2 linked regions of the Rubinisphaera italica genome follow. Each later gene encodes a partner of the first gene's protein in a complex. Links are inferred from orthologs where the notes say so. Each region holds a gene or a part of one and is shown in the gene's direction. Other genes may lie near its edges.

Region 1 (8,278 bases):
CAGATTGTCTTCAGACAATGTGATGCAGCAGATTCAAGAAGCGGTCTCGCAAATGAGCCGTCATTATAATGTGCACACCGAACGTATTCTTGTGATGGGCGATCGGCATCGAGGATCCTTAGCAATGAAAACTGTATTGTCGCATCCAGAATCATTCTGGGGATTTATCGCACTCAACCCTGATCAGTCCGAGCAAGACTGTCTCTTAAATCAATTCCGTCACTTGCATCGCTTAAGAGGATTCCTGCATTCAGAAACTGATAATTCCTGGATCCAGAACTACTCTCGGCTGCTTCACGATTCCGGTTTGAATATTCATTTGGATCAAACCACCTCCAAACCAGATTCTCAACAATTCAGTTGTGCTGACGAGCGAGTCTGCAGACTGATCGATCGCTTTATCGTACAGGGGATCTGGGAATCCTATTCTGAATTTAAATAGCTGCCTGATCCCATATTGGTGACTTTTTGTTGAGGAACGCTTCTACTCCAATGGCAACCTGGCCCGAGTGGACGCATTCGAGAAATGCATTGCGTTCGTCTGAGAAGCCGAGAGACGCCTGATGTTCCCGGGCAGCTGTTTTCACGATAACCTTCCGAGCCATCTTCTGGGCGAAAGGACTGCGGGAAAATAGAGTGCTTTTCAGGTTCGATAGCTGTTCCTCGAATTCGTCCGCAGTGCAGACATCGTGCAGCAAGCCTTTTTTGAATGCCGATTTGGCTTTAATCAATTCTCCCGTCAGAATCAGCTGATTGGCCAGAGCCGAGCCGAACTGTTGGGTCATTCTTACAGTGCCTCCCCAGCAGGGGAGTAAGCCGAGAGACGTCTCAGGAAGCCCAATTTTGGCGTCTTCAATGGCAATGCGAAAATCACATGCCAGTGCCAGTTCCCAACCACCGCCGGCGCAGGCACCGTTGATTGCAGCAATCGTGATGTAAGGCAGCTCGGCAATGCGAGTCATCAGCTGTTGACCATCGGTGACGAGGTTTCCTGCAGTGGATTCCGTCAAATCCTGAAACTCATGGATATCCGCACCGGCAATAAACGTACGGCCTGTTCCCTGAAACTGGACGATTCGTAACGCAGGAGTCTTCTCCAGTTGATCCAGAGCAACGTGCAGGTTTTGTCGGGTTTGAGAGGAGAGTGTTTGAATCCCCTTCACACCCGAAAGTGTAATGGTAGCGACTTGCTTTTCAATCTGCAGATCGACTTGAGTAACTGGACTATCGCTGTTTCTCATTATGACTGACCTGTGTGCGGGTGTCGGTATTCGGGTTTCGGTTGATTGACTCTAGCCACTGGCCACTGGCCAATCAACACTGGCCACTCTCACTCACCTGAGTCGTCTCGATGAGTCTCCCATCACTGATGCGATGGACGTAATCGTCTGGCTGCATGTAGGATTCATCGTGCGTAACGACAATGACGGTCGATTGATTCTGACCAGCCAGCAAGCGGAGATAATTGAAGACTTCGCGTCCGGTTTGACTGTCAAGTTCGCCTGTTGGTTCATCGGCTAAAATCAGTTGAGGCTTCTTCAATAAGGCTCGTGCAATGGCGACCCGTTGCTGTTCGCCGCCGGAAAGGTGATTCGGTTTATGAGTCAGACGATGTCCCATTCCTACAAGTTTCAGCAGTTCTTCAGCTTCTTTGCGTTTCGTCGAAGTTAATCCCTGCGGCATAAACGGGACCAGAACATTGTCGAGGGCTGATAAATTGGACATCAGATTGAAACTCTGAAAGACAAATCCGACCTGATTGGCTCGGAAATGATTCGCTTCGGTTTCACTCCAGGTCGATATTTTCCGACCGTCAATTTCAATCTGTCCGGATGTCGGCTGATCGAGTGCGCCGATCAGATACAGCAGAGAGCTTTTTCCGCTGCCGGAGGGGCCGACGACGAAATTGAAAGTGCCCGACGGAAATTCGCAACTCAATCCCCTTAACACAGGAACGGTTGTTTCACCTCGGCGGAAGGATTTTTGAACGTCTTTGATGGTAACTTGCATGGTGGAAATCGTATCAAGTCGCAGACACAGAGGGAATCAATCGTTGTGATCGTCAGAACCATTACGCCTTCCGGACAAATTGATTCCCCTCTTCACCTTCGACGATGCGTTCGGGGGGCTATCGATTACTCTAATAAGCCGAAACGTATATAACATGGATTTGATGATAGAAGTTAGTAAGACGAGGGTGTCGAGGGCGCTCTCGAAGAGAAGCCCCCGAGAGAGGACAGTTGAACTCTCGGGGGCTTCCGGTAAAGCGGAGCGTCCCCGCCACCCTAAATTAATTCAACCTGAAAGTTGACTGCTCCGACGATCCTGACTTAAAACTTTTCTGATTTTATTTCGCTCATGAGTAATTCCAAAGAAATCATAAAAAAATCGATTCCGCTCACCACCCGCCTCACCCGTGGCTTTGGCCCCGGTTGTCTGGCGGGAATTCGCTTTGGCGACTGGTGCAAGCTGATGGCTGCCAACTCGTTTCATGTCGACTTTCCCTACTGGGGAAAAGCCTGTCATATTACGATCAGCAGTTTATGTACATCGCCATTTGCCTGGGCGGAAAATCTGGTTTACGGATCTTCAATCAAAAAGACGAAAGTCGAAACACCGATTTTCATTCTCGGAAGCTGGCGGAGCGGGACGACTCACCTGCACAATTTAATGTGCCAGGATGAACGCTATGCGGCTCCTGATCTCTTTCAGACGATGTATCCGTCCAGTTATCGTCTGGCCCGCTGGTGGTGGGAGCCAATACTCTCGGCCGTCACGCCGCGAAAACGCTTCATGGATAACGTCAAAATGTCTCTGCGGGAACCTGCAGAGGACGAAATGGCTTTGGGAATTCTGGCGAGAGCCTCCAATTCGCTCAGTTGGGTCTTCCCGGACAATGCTGCTCGATACGATGAACATCTCTCCTTTGAAAATGCCGATGAGAAGGATCGCGATCGATTCAAACAGTCACTTCAGTTCTTTGTCGCGAAGGTTCAGCAGACATTCAACAGGCCACTGATCCTCAAATCTCCTAATCACACCGCTCGCATCAAGCTGATCCTGGAGTTATTCCCGGATGCGAAGTTCCTGCACATCCGTCGGCATCCTTACGATGTTTTCCGTTCCTTCCAGCACATGGCCAGCCAAGTGATTCCCGTTTGGGGATTGCAGGAATTTGAGATGAATCATCTGGAGGAAATGGTGATTGAGACCTATCGCAAATTGTATCAGGCGTATTTCGATCAGAAATCTCTCATACCCGCTGGACAGTTCCATGAAGTCGCTTATGAAGAGTTGACGGTGAACCCGATTCAGGAACTCGAACAGACTTATCAGACATTACAGCTGCCTAGCTTTGAATTAGCTCGTCCCAAAGTGGAAGCATATCTGGAGAAGACGGGCGATTATCGCAAAAACAAACACGTCGAGATTCCTGCCTCGACCCGCAAACGTATCCGAGAAGAATGGCAATTCTGTTTCGATGCCTGGGGCTATGAGCAGGATTTGTCGGAACTGAATTGATTACCCAATTAGCCTGACCTAAAACTGATTCAAAACAATTCTGCCGTTTATCGCAGATGATGTGCACAAATCGTCTCCAAATTCCCTATGTGGAACTCGTTGCTGATATTTATTGGTTCGTTTTTGAAATTTGAGTTTCGCGATTGTTGACGGAATTTTCTGTTCGCTTATTCTCACAATATCAGGCGGCGGTCGATGGTGAGCCGTTTGCGCCGAGATCCTAAATCTTATGCTCGTCTCAGCTCCTGCTTTTGACGAGGCATTACGCTCGAAAGAGCTTCGTGGAGTCATCCATGGCGATGGAGATAGTTGTTCCTGCGGTTGGAGAGTCGATTTCTGAGGTCCAGATTGGAGAATGGTATATCTCTGAAGGGCAATGGGTCGCTCTCGATACCGATATTGTTGGTCTGGAAACGGATAAAGCCACATTTGATGTCCCGGCTCCCGCTGGGGGTAAGATTAGCCGAATTGTCAAAAAAGCTGGCGAAATGGCGGCCATTGGCGATGTCATCGGCTACTTTGAGGAGGCTCCCGAACCAGCAGGTGGCAGTGGAGCGGGGGAATCGAAACCAAAATCACAGGGTGAGCCGAAATCGAGTCCAGCATCTGGCTCTTCCGATAATGGCGGCCAGAGTCATCAGGGTTCTGAAAAAGTAATGCCAGCCGCTTCCCGTGAACTGGCTCAGCGAGGGATGCAAGCTCATCAGGCCAAGGCGACCGGACCCGGCGGTCGATTGCTCAAAGAAGATGTCATCGCTTCTGCTTCGACCTCTGCCAAGGGACGGGAATTATCCACCACATCGGAATCGGCTGGGGCCGGGCCTTTGCGAACAGAAGAGATCGTGCCTTTGAGTCCGATCCGCAAACGAATTGCCGAACGTCTCGTCTCAGCTCAACATGAAGCTGCGTTGCTCACGACATTCAACGAAATCGATATGTCGAACGTAATGGATCTGAGAAACCAATATAAGGATTCGTTCCTTAACAAATATGGTATCAAGCTCGGGTTCATGTCCTTCTTCGTCAAAGCGGTTCTCGATGGGATGAATCAGGTCCCGCAAATCGCCGCTCAGATGCGGGGTAAAGAACTCGTTTATCGAAATTATTACGATATCGGTGTCGCAGTGGGCGGCGGAAAAGGTCTTGTCGTTCCTGTGCTACGCAATGTGGAACGGATGAGTTTTGCCGAAATCGAACTGACAATTGCCGACTTTGCCAAAAAGGCCAAAGATAACAAAATCGGTCTGGAACAACTTGAAGGTGGCTGTTTCACAATTACCAACGGCGGAGTCTATGGCTCACTGCTTTCAACACCGATTGTCAATCCTCCTCAAAGCGGAGTTCTCGGCATGCATGGCATTTTCGAACGCCCGATTGCCCTGAACGGACAGGTTGTTATCCGTCCGATGATGTACGTCGCGCTCACGTACGATCATCGGGTTGTCGACGGACGCGAAGCTGTCACCTTCCTGCGACGCGTCAAAGAAGTGATTGAAGATCCCACACGTATGCTGATGGAAATCTAACCCATTTTCAAATGGTATCTGCAGTCGCTTGGGCACCAATATTCTACTTGTTCCCAAGGTTCTCCTTCGGAATGAGTCAAACGAGCGTAACCAAATAATTTGAAGACTGACTACGAATCGATTCGAGCCTCTTATGAGTACTAATTTTGATCTCATCGTCATCGGGGCTGGTCCCGGTGGTTATGTCGCAGCTATCCGAGCGGCTCAACTCGGCATGAATGTCGCCTGTATCGAAAAAGAACCGGCTCTGGGGGGAACCTGCCTGCGTGTCGGTTGTATTCCCAGTAAAGCACTGTTGGAGTCCAGCGAACTCTACGAAGAGGCTAATCATTCCCTGTCCAAACGGGGAATTGAAATCGGAGACTTGAAGCTTGATCTCTCCAAAATGCTCGGTCAGAAGGACGAAACCGTCAGCACACTCACCCAAGGTGTAGCGGGATTGTTCAAGAAGAATAAGATCACTCGCTATCAGGGACATGCCCGCTTCGATGGCCCCGGCAAATTGACCGTTACTTCTTCTGAGGAAGAAGTTTCACTCTCTTCACCACAAATTCTGATTGCAACCGGCAGCGTCGCTGCGACTTTGCCGGGAGTCGAACTGGATGGCGACCGGGTAGTGACCAGCACCGAAGCGTTGACCTTTGAAAAAGTGCCCGAACATCTGGTCGTGATTGGGGGCGGAGCGATTGGCTTGGAACTGGGGACCGTCTGGCGACGACTTGGTTCCAAAGTGACCGTCCTCGAATACCTGGATCGCCTTCTCCCCGGCATGGATGGCGAACTCGCGAAACTGGCCCTCAAAATTTACAAATCGCAGGGACTGGAATTTCAACTCGGTGCCAAAGTCACCGGAGTTTCCCACAACAAGAAAACCTGTGATGTTGAAATCGAAGGGGCGGATACGATCCGCTGCAATCGTGTTCTCGTTGCGGTTGGCCGGAAACCGAATACGGAAAATCTGGGACTGGAAACCCTTGGAATTGAAACCGACAAACGCGGTTTCATCGCAGTCGATGAACATTACCAGACCAAAGCGGAAGGGGTTTACGCAGTTGGCGATGTGATCGGCGGTGCGATGCTGGCTCACAAAGCCGAAGAAGAGGGGATTGCCTGCGTTGAATATCTGGCAACCGGCTACGGACATGTCAATTACGATGCCATCCCCGCGATTGTCTACACCAGTCCGGAAGTTGCTTCCGTCGGTAAAACCGAAGAGCAACTCAAGGAACAAAAAGTCGAGTACCGCTCTGGCACATTCCCCTTCGCCGCCAATGGTCGTGCCCGTGCGATTGGCCACACAGCCGGGATGGTCAAAATACTGGCCGATGCCCAAACGGATCGCATTCTCGGAGCTCACATCATTGGCCCGCATGCTGGTGACTTGATTGCCGAGGTAGCCGTCGCAATAGAATTCCACGCCAGCAGCGAAGACCTCGCCCGCTGCTGCCACGCTCATCCGACCTTAGCCGAAGCCGTCAAAGAAGCGGCTATGGCTGTGGATAAACGAACGATTCATATTTGATGCATCGTACTTCAAATAGCGTTTGCTAACCATTAATTCTGCTTGCCTTTCTGCTGCTTTGTCTTTCGTTTCGCCTTGAAATCTGTTGGCTTTTCGGCATCGACTGATTCCAGAAAGGATAGCAGCGTCGCTTGCATTTCTTCTGCTTTTGCGGCATTGGTTTCTGAAAGATCGCGATCGGATTCGATTGGATTGCGACTCAGGTCATAGAGTTCGTGACTGCGAACTGAGCCATCAGGTTTCCAGAAGAGCATCAGTTTGTAATCGCCTTGACGAAGAGCAGAGAAACTTCGATTGGGACGATGGAAATAAACAGCGTTGTTTTTTCGATTTGCCAGTGGCAGGTCGGGCTTTTTAAACAATGGACAGAGACTGGTTCCATCAACGTCCTGAGTAAGATTGTTGTTTGCATTTTCGCCACCAGCCAACTGGTAGAATGTCGGCAGAAAATCGTAACCAACGACCGGGATGTGGCATATTGTATCAGCCGGGATTTCAGGTCCTGCTGCTAAGAACGGGACGCGAATGCCTCCTTCATAAAGACTGTGCTTGGCTCCGGTGAGAGGATGATTGGTTTCCAGTCGCGATTGATCACCCCCGGGAACGGTGCCTCGGCCTCCGTTATCGGCTGTGAAAAAGACGTAGGTGTTGTCGTCGATTTTTAATTCCTCGATCGTATCCAGCAGCCGCCCGACACCGTTGTCGAGGTCTTCCATCATTGCCGCCCAGGCTGGTGGATAACCACGATCAGGTGTTCCCTTTTTCTCATACTTCTCAAGCATCTCCTGAGTGCAGACCACAGAAAGGTGTTGTGCGTAATAGCTGATCTGCACATAGAAGGGATGCTCTGTTGAGTTTTGGGTTTGCATGAAATCGATCGCTCGATCGGTGACCGTGCGCGTTCGTTTGGGGTCTTTGTTGTCGATAAAATGAGGTGGGCCATCGTTGTGTCCTCCTTTGACTCCGAGCGAATTCGGCATTCCTCCAGTGACATTGCCGGTCATGCCATCGCTCACATCGTAGCCGCATTCTTCAGGGGTGGAGATCATCTGCTCGCCCCATTTTCCGAAGTGTGCACATCGGTATTCCGGGTTTGCCATTTTAAGGGCTTTGGGGATCGTCATGTGATTGGCGGGAACCCAGTCACTTTTAAATTCACTGCCACATCGAGCCGTCGCCGAACCACAGAGGATGCTGCGGCGTGTTGGGGTACAAAGGGGAGCCGGGGAATATCCACTGGTAAATTGCATTCCCGATTTCGCCAGGCGAACCATATTGGGAGTTTCCAGATAATCAGAAACCGCCTCCGGCACACGCGGATCCGCCAACTGCGACATCTGACTCCAGCCCTGATCGTCTGTCAAAATCAAAATGATATTGGGAGATTTTTCGGCTGCTATTGATTGCAGAACGGAGAATTGCACAAGCAGTAATATGCAGAGCATCCAGGATCGTTTCATAAGGGAATACTTTCGAGAAAGATTCAAAAGAAATGAATAGATTCGGACTTAATACTAAGTGGGACAAATAAGACGCATCCACGAACTCAGACACTTGGCATTGCTCAGGTACGATGTTACTTAATTGAAATTACTGGTTCAAATGGCGATGATTCCCCAACTTTGACAGTAAATTCTTCTTCAGTTTCCAGTGTTTCCGGAATCCAACGGATATTATAAATCCATCGCTGTATGAAAGTATCAACTTG
Region 2 (3,694 bases), 100 kb from region 1 along the record:
CACGCGGCTGTGAGCTTTGGATTACTGGGCGCGTTCGCCGCGTGGGGACGAACGGTTATGACTGTCGGCAAGATGAGTCAGGGGATGGAGTACAACCAACGAGCCGCGATGATGGTTCTGATTATGGCAATCATTTGCACAGGTTTTGTCATCATGTGCGTCCGATCCTTCATCGCTGCCCGGAAACGTCAACGGGCAGAGAAGGCTGAAGAGTAGTATTCAGTAATTGTGTTTCAAATTGCCGCTGTTCGCACTTGTCGTATTTCGTAAAATTGCGACAATAACCTTCGAACAATAAGAGGTAACATTTCTGGTTTGTTATCGTTATTTGAAACTCAACTATTAAGCCCAGACAGGGCACCAGGCCAAAAATGTCGGCTCACACCGGGGATCAAGCCCCTTCCAACGGCTCTTTGTCTACTTCTGATTTACAGTTCAGCAACGGCAGTTCCCATGTGGATGATAATGCCCAGAGTCTGCTGTATCTCGAAACTCTCTACGAGCAGTATCAGAAATCTCCAGATACACTATCGCCCGAATGGCGTGAGTATTTCGAGAAACTCGATGAGGAGAGCAAGCAGGATGCCGGGCAGACACTGCGTCCTCAGCGGAAGCCGTTCTCGATCTTCAATCCTCCCTCTATGTCCGAAGGGGGCTTGCGACGCCCGCAACGCATGGAAGTTGCAGGACGCCAGGAGCGGCTCGATCAGCTGATCCGCAATTATCGAGTGCGAGGACATATTCTTTCTGAAGTCGATCCGCTCGGCAAAAAACGTGGGAATCCACCAGAACTCAAGCCTGAGTTTTATGGTTTCACCGAAGAAGATATGGACCGTCGCTTTTCCACAAGCTGGATGGGCGGTCCGGAAGTGCGAACTCTTCGCCAGATTGTTCAGTGGCTCAAAACGACCTACTGCCGTTCCATCGGCGTGCAATTCATGCACATCGACAGCCTGCGCGTCCGTCAATGGCTGCAGACTCGCATGGAAACGACTGGCAACCGTATCAAACTGACTCGCGACGAGCAGGTCCGTATCCTCAAACGACTCAGTAATGCCGTGCTGTTTGAACAATTTGTGCAGAAGAAGTTCATCGGCGAAAAGAGCTTCTCGCTCGAAGGAGCAGAGACTTTGATTCCGCTGCTCGATATGGCCATCGAAAAAGCGGGCAATGAAGGAACCAAAGAAATCGTGATCGGAATGGCCCATCGTGGTCGCCTGAACGTGCTCGCCAATATTCTGCACAAAAGCTACCGACAAATTTTTCGCGAATTCGTCGATGCCGACCCTGAATTGCACATCGGACGAGGCGATGTGAAATATCATCTTGGCTATTCCAGTGACTGGCTGACCTCAAAAGGGAATAGCGTCCACTTGTCGCTCTGCTTCAACCCGAGTCACCTCGAGTTCATTAACCCTGTAGCACAGGGGCGAATGCGTGCCAAAATGGATCGCTTCCGGGACGTCAAACACCAGGAGGGCCTCGTTGTTCTGATTCATGGTGATGCCGCATTCATTGGAGAAGGTGTGACTCAGGAAACGCTCAACATGAGTGAACTGAATGGCTATTCCGTTGGCGGAACATTGCATGTTGTGGTCAATAATCAAATTGGCTTTACAACGACTCAGGAGCAGGCTCGCTCCAGTACCTACGCGACCGATATCGCCAAAATGCTGCAGATTCCAATTTTCCACGTCAATGGGGAAGATCCCGAAGCGGTCGCACAGGCGGTCAATCTGGCACTCGAATTCCGCAAAACGTACCACCGTGATGTCGTCATCGATATGTACTGCCTCCGCAGACATGGTCACAATGAAAGTGATGAACCAGAATTCACTCAGCCATTGATGTACCACGACATTAAGAAGCATCCGACTGTGTTTGAAAGCTATTTCGACCAGTTGATTCGTATGCGTGGAATTACTCGTGAGGAAGGCGAGGAAATCGTCGAACAGCGACGCCTTGTGCTTGAAGATGAGCTCAAAGCCGCAAAGCAGGACTCCTACATTCGCTGCCTGGAATATTATGGAGGTTACTGGTACGGCTACCGTGGTGGCTCGGTCTCAGAAGCGGACACCATCCAGACTAATGTTCACATGGATGAACTCAGTCGGGTGATGAATGTGCTCACCGACTACCCGGAAGGGTTTCACCCGCACCGAAAGCTGGTTCGTCTCCTCGAACAGCGTCGGGAAATGGGCCGTGGCGAAAAAGAACTCGACTGGGCCGCTGCCGAACTGCTTGCCTTTGGAACCTCGATCTCTGAAGGTCGGCCATTCCGTATGACCGGACAGGATGTTGAACGCGGAACGTTCAGTCAGCGTCATGCCGTGCTGCACGATGTGCAGGATGGTTCGATCTACTCACCTCTTAAGCAACTTGCTGCAGTGGATGGACTGGTCGAATTGCACAACAGTCCGCTTTCGGAAATCGGTGTCCTCGGATTTGAATACGGTTACAGTCTGGATTGCCCGGAAGGATTGATCATCTGGGAAGCTCAGTTTGGTGACTTCTGCAATGCCGCCCAGGTTATTATCGATCAGTTCATCGCGAGCACTGAAGACAAATGGGAGCGTCTCAGTGGACTGATTATGATGCTGCCACACGGCTTCGAAGGTCAGGGACCGGAGCATTCCAGCGGACGACTCGAACGCTTCCTCATGCTGGCAGCCGAAGACAACATTCAGATCGTTAATCTGACAACACCGGCCCAGCACTTCCATTGCCTCCGCAGACAAGCGTTACGCAAATGGAAAAAGCCTCTGATCATGATGACTCCTAAAAGTTTACTGCGGCTTCCAAAATGTACGTCTGATATCAGCGAACTCGTTCAGGGACAATTTGAACCCGTCCTTGACGATAAGACGATTTCTGATCCTCAATCGGTCACCCGCATTCTGCTCTGTTCCGGCAAGATCTACTACGATTTGCTCAAAGCCCGCGAAGAGCAGGAACGGCCCGATGTCGCAATCGTTCGCCTCGAAGAACTTTATCCTTTGCCGTACGTGAAGCTGCAGGAAGTCTTCGCTCGTTATCCGGCGGGAACTGAAGTTCGCTGGGTGCAGGAAGAGCCGGAAAACATGGGAGCCAGCCGCTTCCTGAAAGCGCACTTCGGACAATCGTTCTTTGACGAATACCCATTCCGATCCATCGAACGCCACGCCTCGGCCAGTCCGGCGACCGGCAGCAAGAAAAGCCATCAGGTCGAGCAACACTCACTCATGGAAGCGGCGTTCGCCAAGTATTAAAACACTGACAACCTGTAGGTCAGGCAATGCCTGACGATATCGACCTGGAATTCAATATTGCGTAAACTTCGCAAAACCAACCTGGGATAAAATAAAACCAAATACAAGCTCTCCGATTCTTTGACAGGAATCAGTAAACAAACGAACAAATACAAACTTCAAGGAGTGAAGTAACATGGCGAATGGAGACACCCTCACCCTCTGGGTCGGCGGCACCCTGTTCGGACTCGGCTGCGGGTTGATGATTGCCCGTTCGATTCCCGCTGTCGAACAAACGGCTCCTGCCAAAGCTATCATGAGCAAAGCTGCGACCATCGAGCCCGCAGGACATTTGTCAGACCCGGCAATCGCTCCCACTCCTCAAACACTGGAACGCTCCGGATTCTACCCAAGAAACGTCGGACAGAAAATCGAACCACCACGCCTCCTCCCCCCGGGCAACGCCA

Evidence for each region.
Region 2: odhB (region 1) and Pan54_RS24995 share a complex: the UniProt entries of both Bacillus subtilis proteins name them as parts of the 2-oxoglutarate dehydrogenase (OGDH) complex. The link is inferred for Rubinisphaera italica from one-to-one orthologs.

The regions. Positions count from the first base shown.
Region 1 is NZ_SJPG01000001.1:6,621,153-6,629,430, reverse strand. The notes cover bases 3,001-5,931. They hold odhB (2-oxoglutarate dehydrogenase complex dihydrolipoyllysine-residue succinyltransferase), read left to right. Parts: upstream 3,001-3,815; coding sequence 3,816-5,048; downstream 5,049-5,931. Other genes in these bases: lpdA (dihydrolipoyl dehydrogenase), read left to right, coding at 5,182-5,931; Pan54_RS25365 (sulfotransferase family protein), read left to right, coding at 3,001-3,522. Also shown: Pan54_RS25380 (hypothetical protein), read left to right, coding at 1-442; Pan54_RS25375 (enoyl-CoA hydratase/isomerase family protein), read right to left, coding at 435-1,241; Pan54_RS25370 (ABC transporter ATP-binding protein), read right to left, coding at 1,315-2,010; more of Pan54_RS25365, read left to right, coding at 2,359-3,000; more of lpdA, read left to right, coding at 5,932-6,570; Pan54_RS25350 (sulfatase), read right to left, coding at 6,603-8,030; Pan54_RS25345 (hypothetical protein), read right to left, coding at 8,147-8,278. UniProt on the Bacillus subtilis protein: E2 component of the 2-oxoglutarate dehydrogenase (OGDH) complex which catalyzes the second step in the conversion of 2-oxoglutarate to succinyl-CoA and CO(2).
Region 2 is NZ_SJPG01000001.1:6,520,151-6,523,844, reverse strand. Bases 1-3,448 are described here. They hold Pan54_RS24995 (2-oxoglutarate dehydrogenase E1 component), read left to right. Parts: upstream 1-371; coding sequence 372-3,248; downstream 3,249-3,448. Other genes in these bases: Pan54_RS24990 (hypothetical protein), read left to right, coding at 3,424-3,448; Pan54_RS25000 (hypothetical protein), read left to right, coding at 1-216. In the rest of the region: more of Pan54_RS24990, read left to right, coding at 3,449-3,694. UniProt on the Bacillus subtilis protein: E1 component of the 2-oxoglutarate dehydrogenase (OGDH) complex which catalyzes the decarboxylation of 2-oxoglutarate, the first step in the conversion of 2-oxoglutarate to succinyl-CoA and CO(2).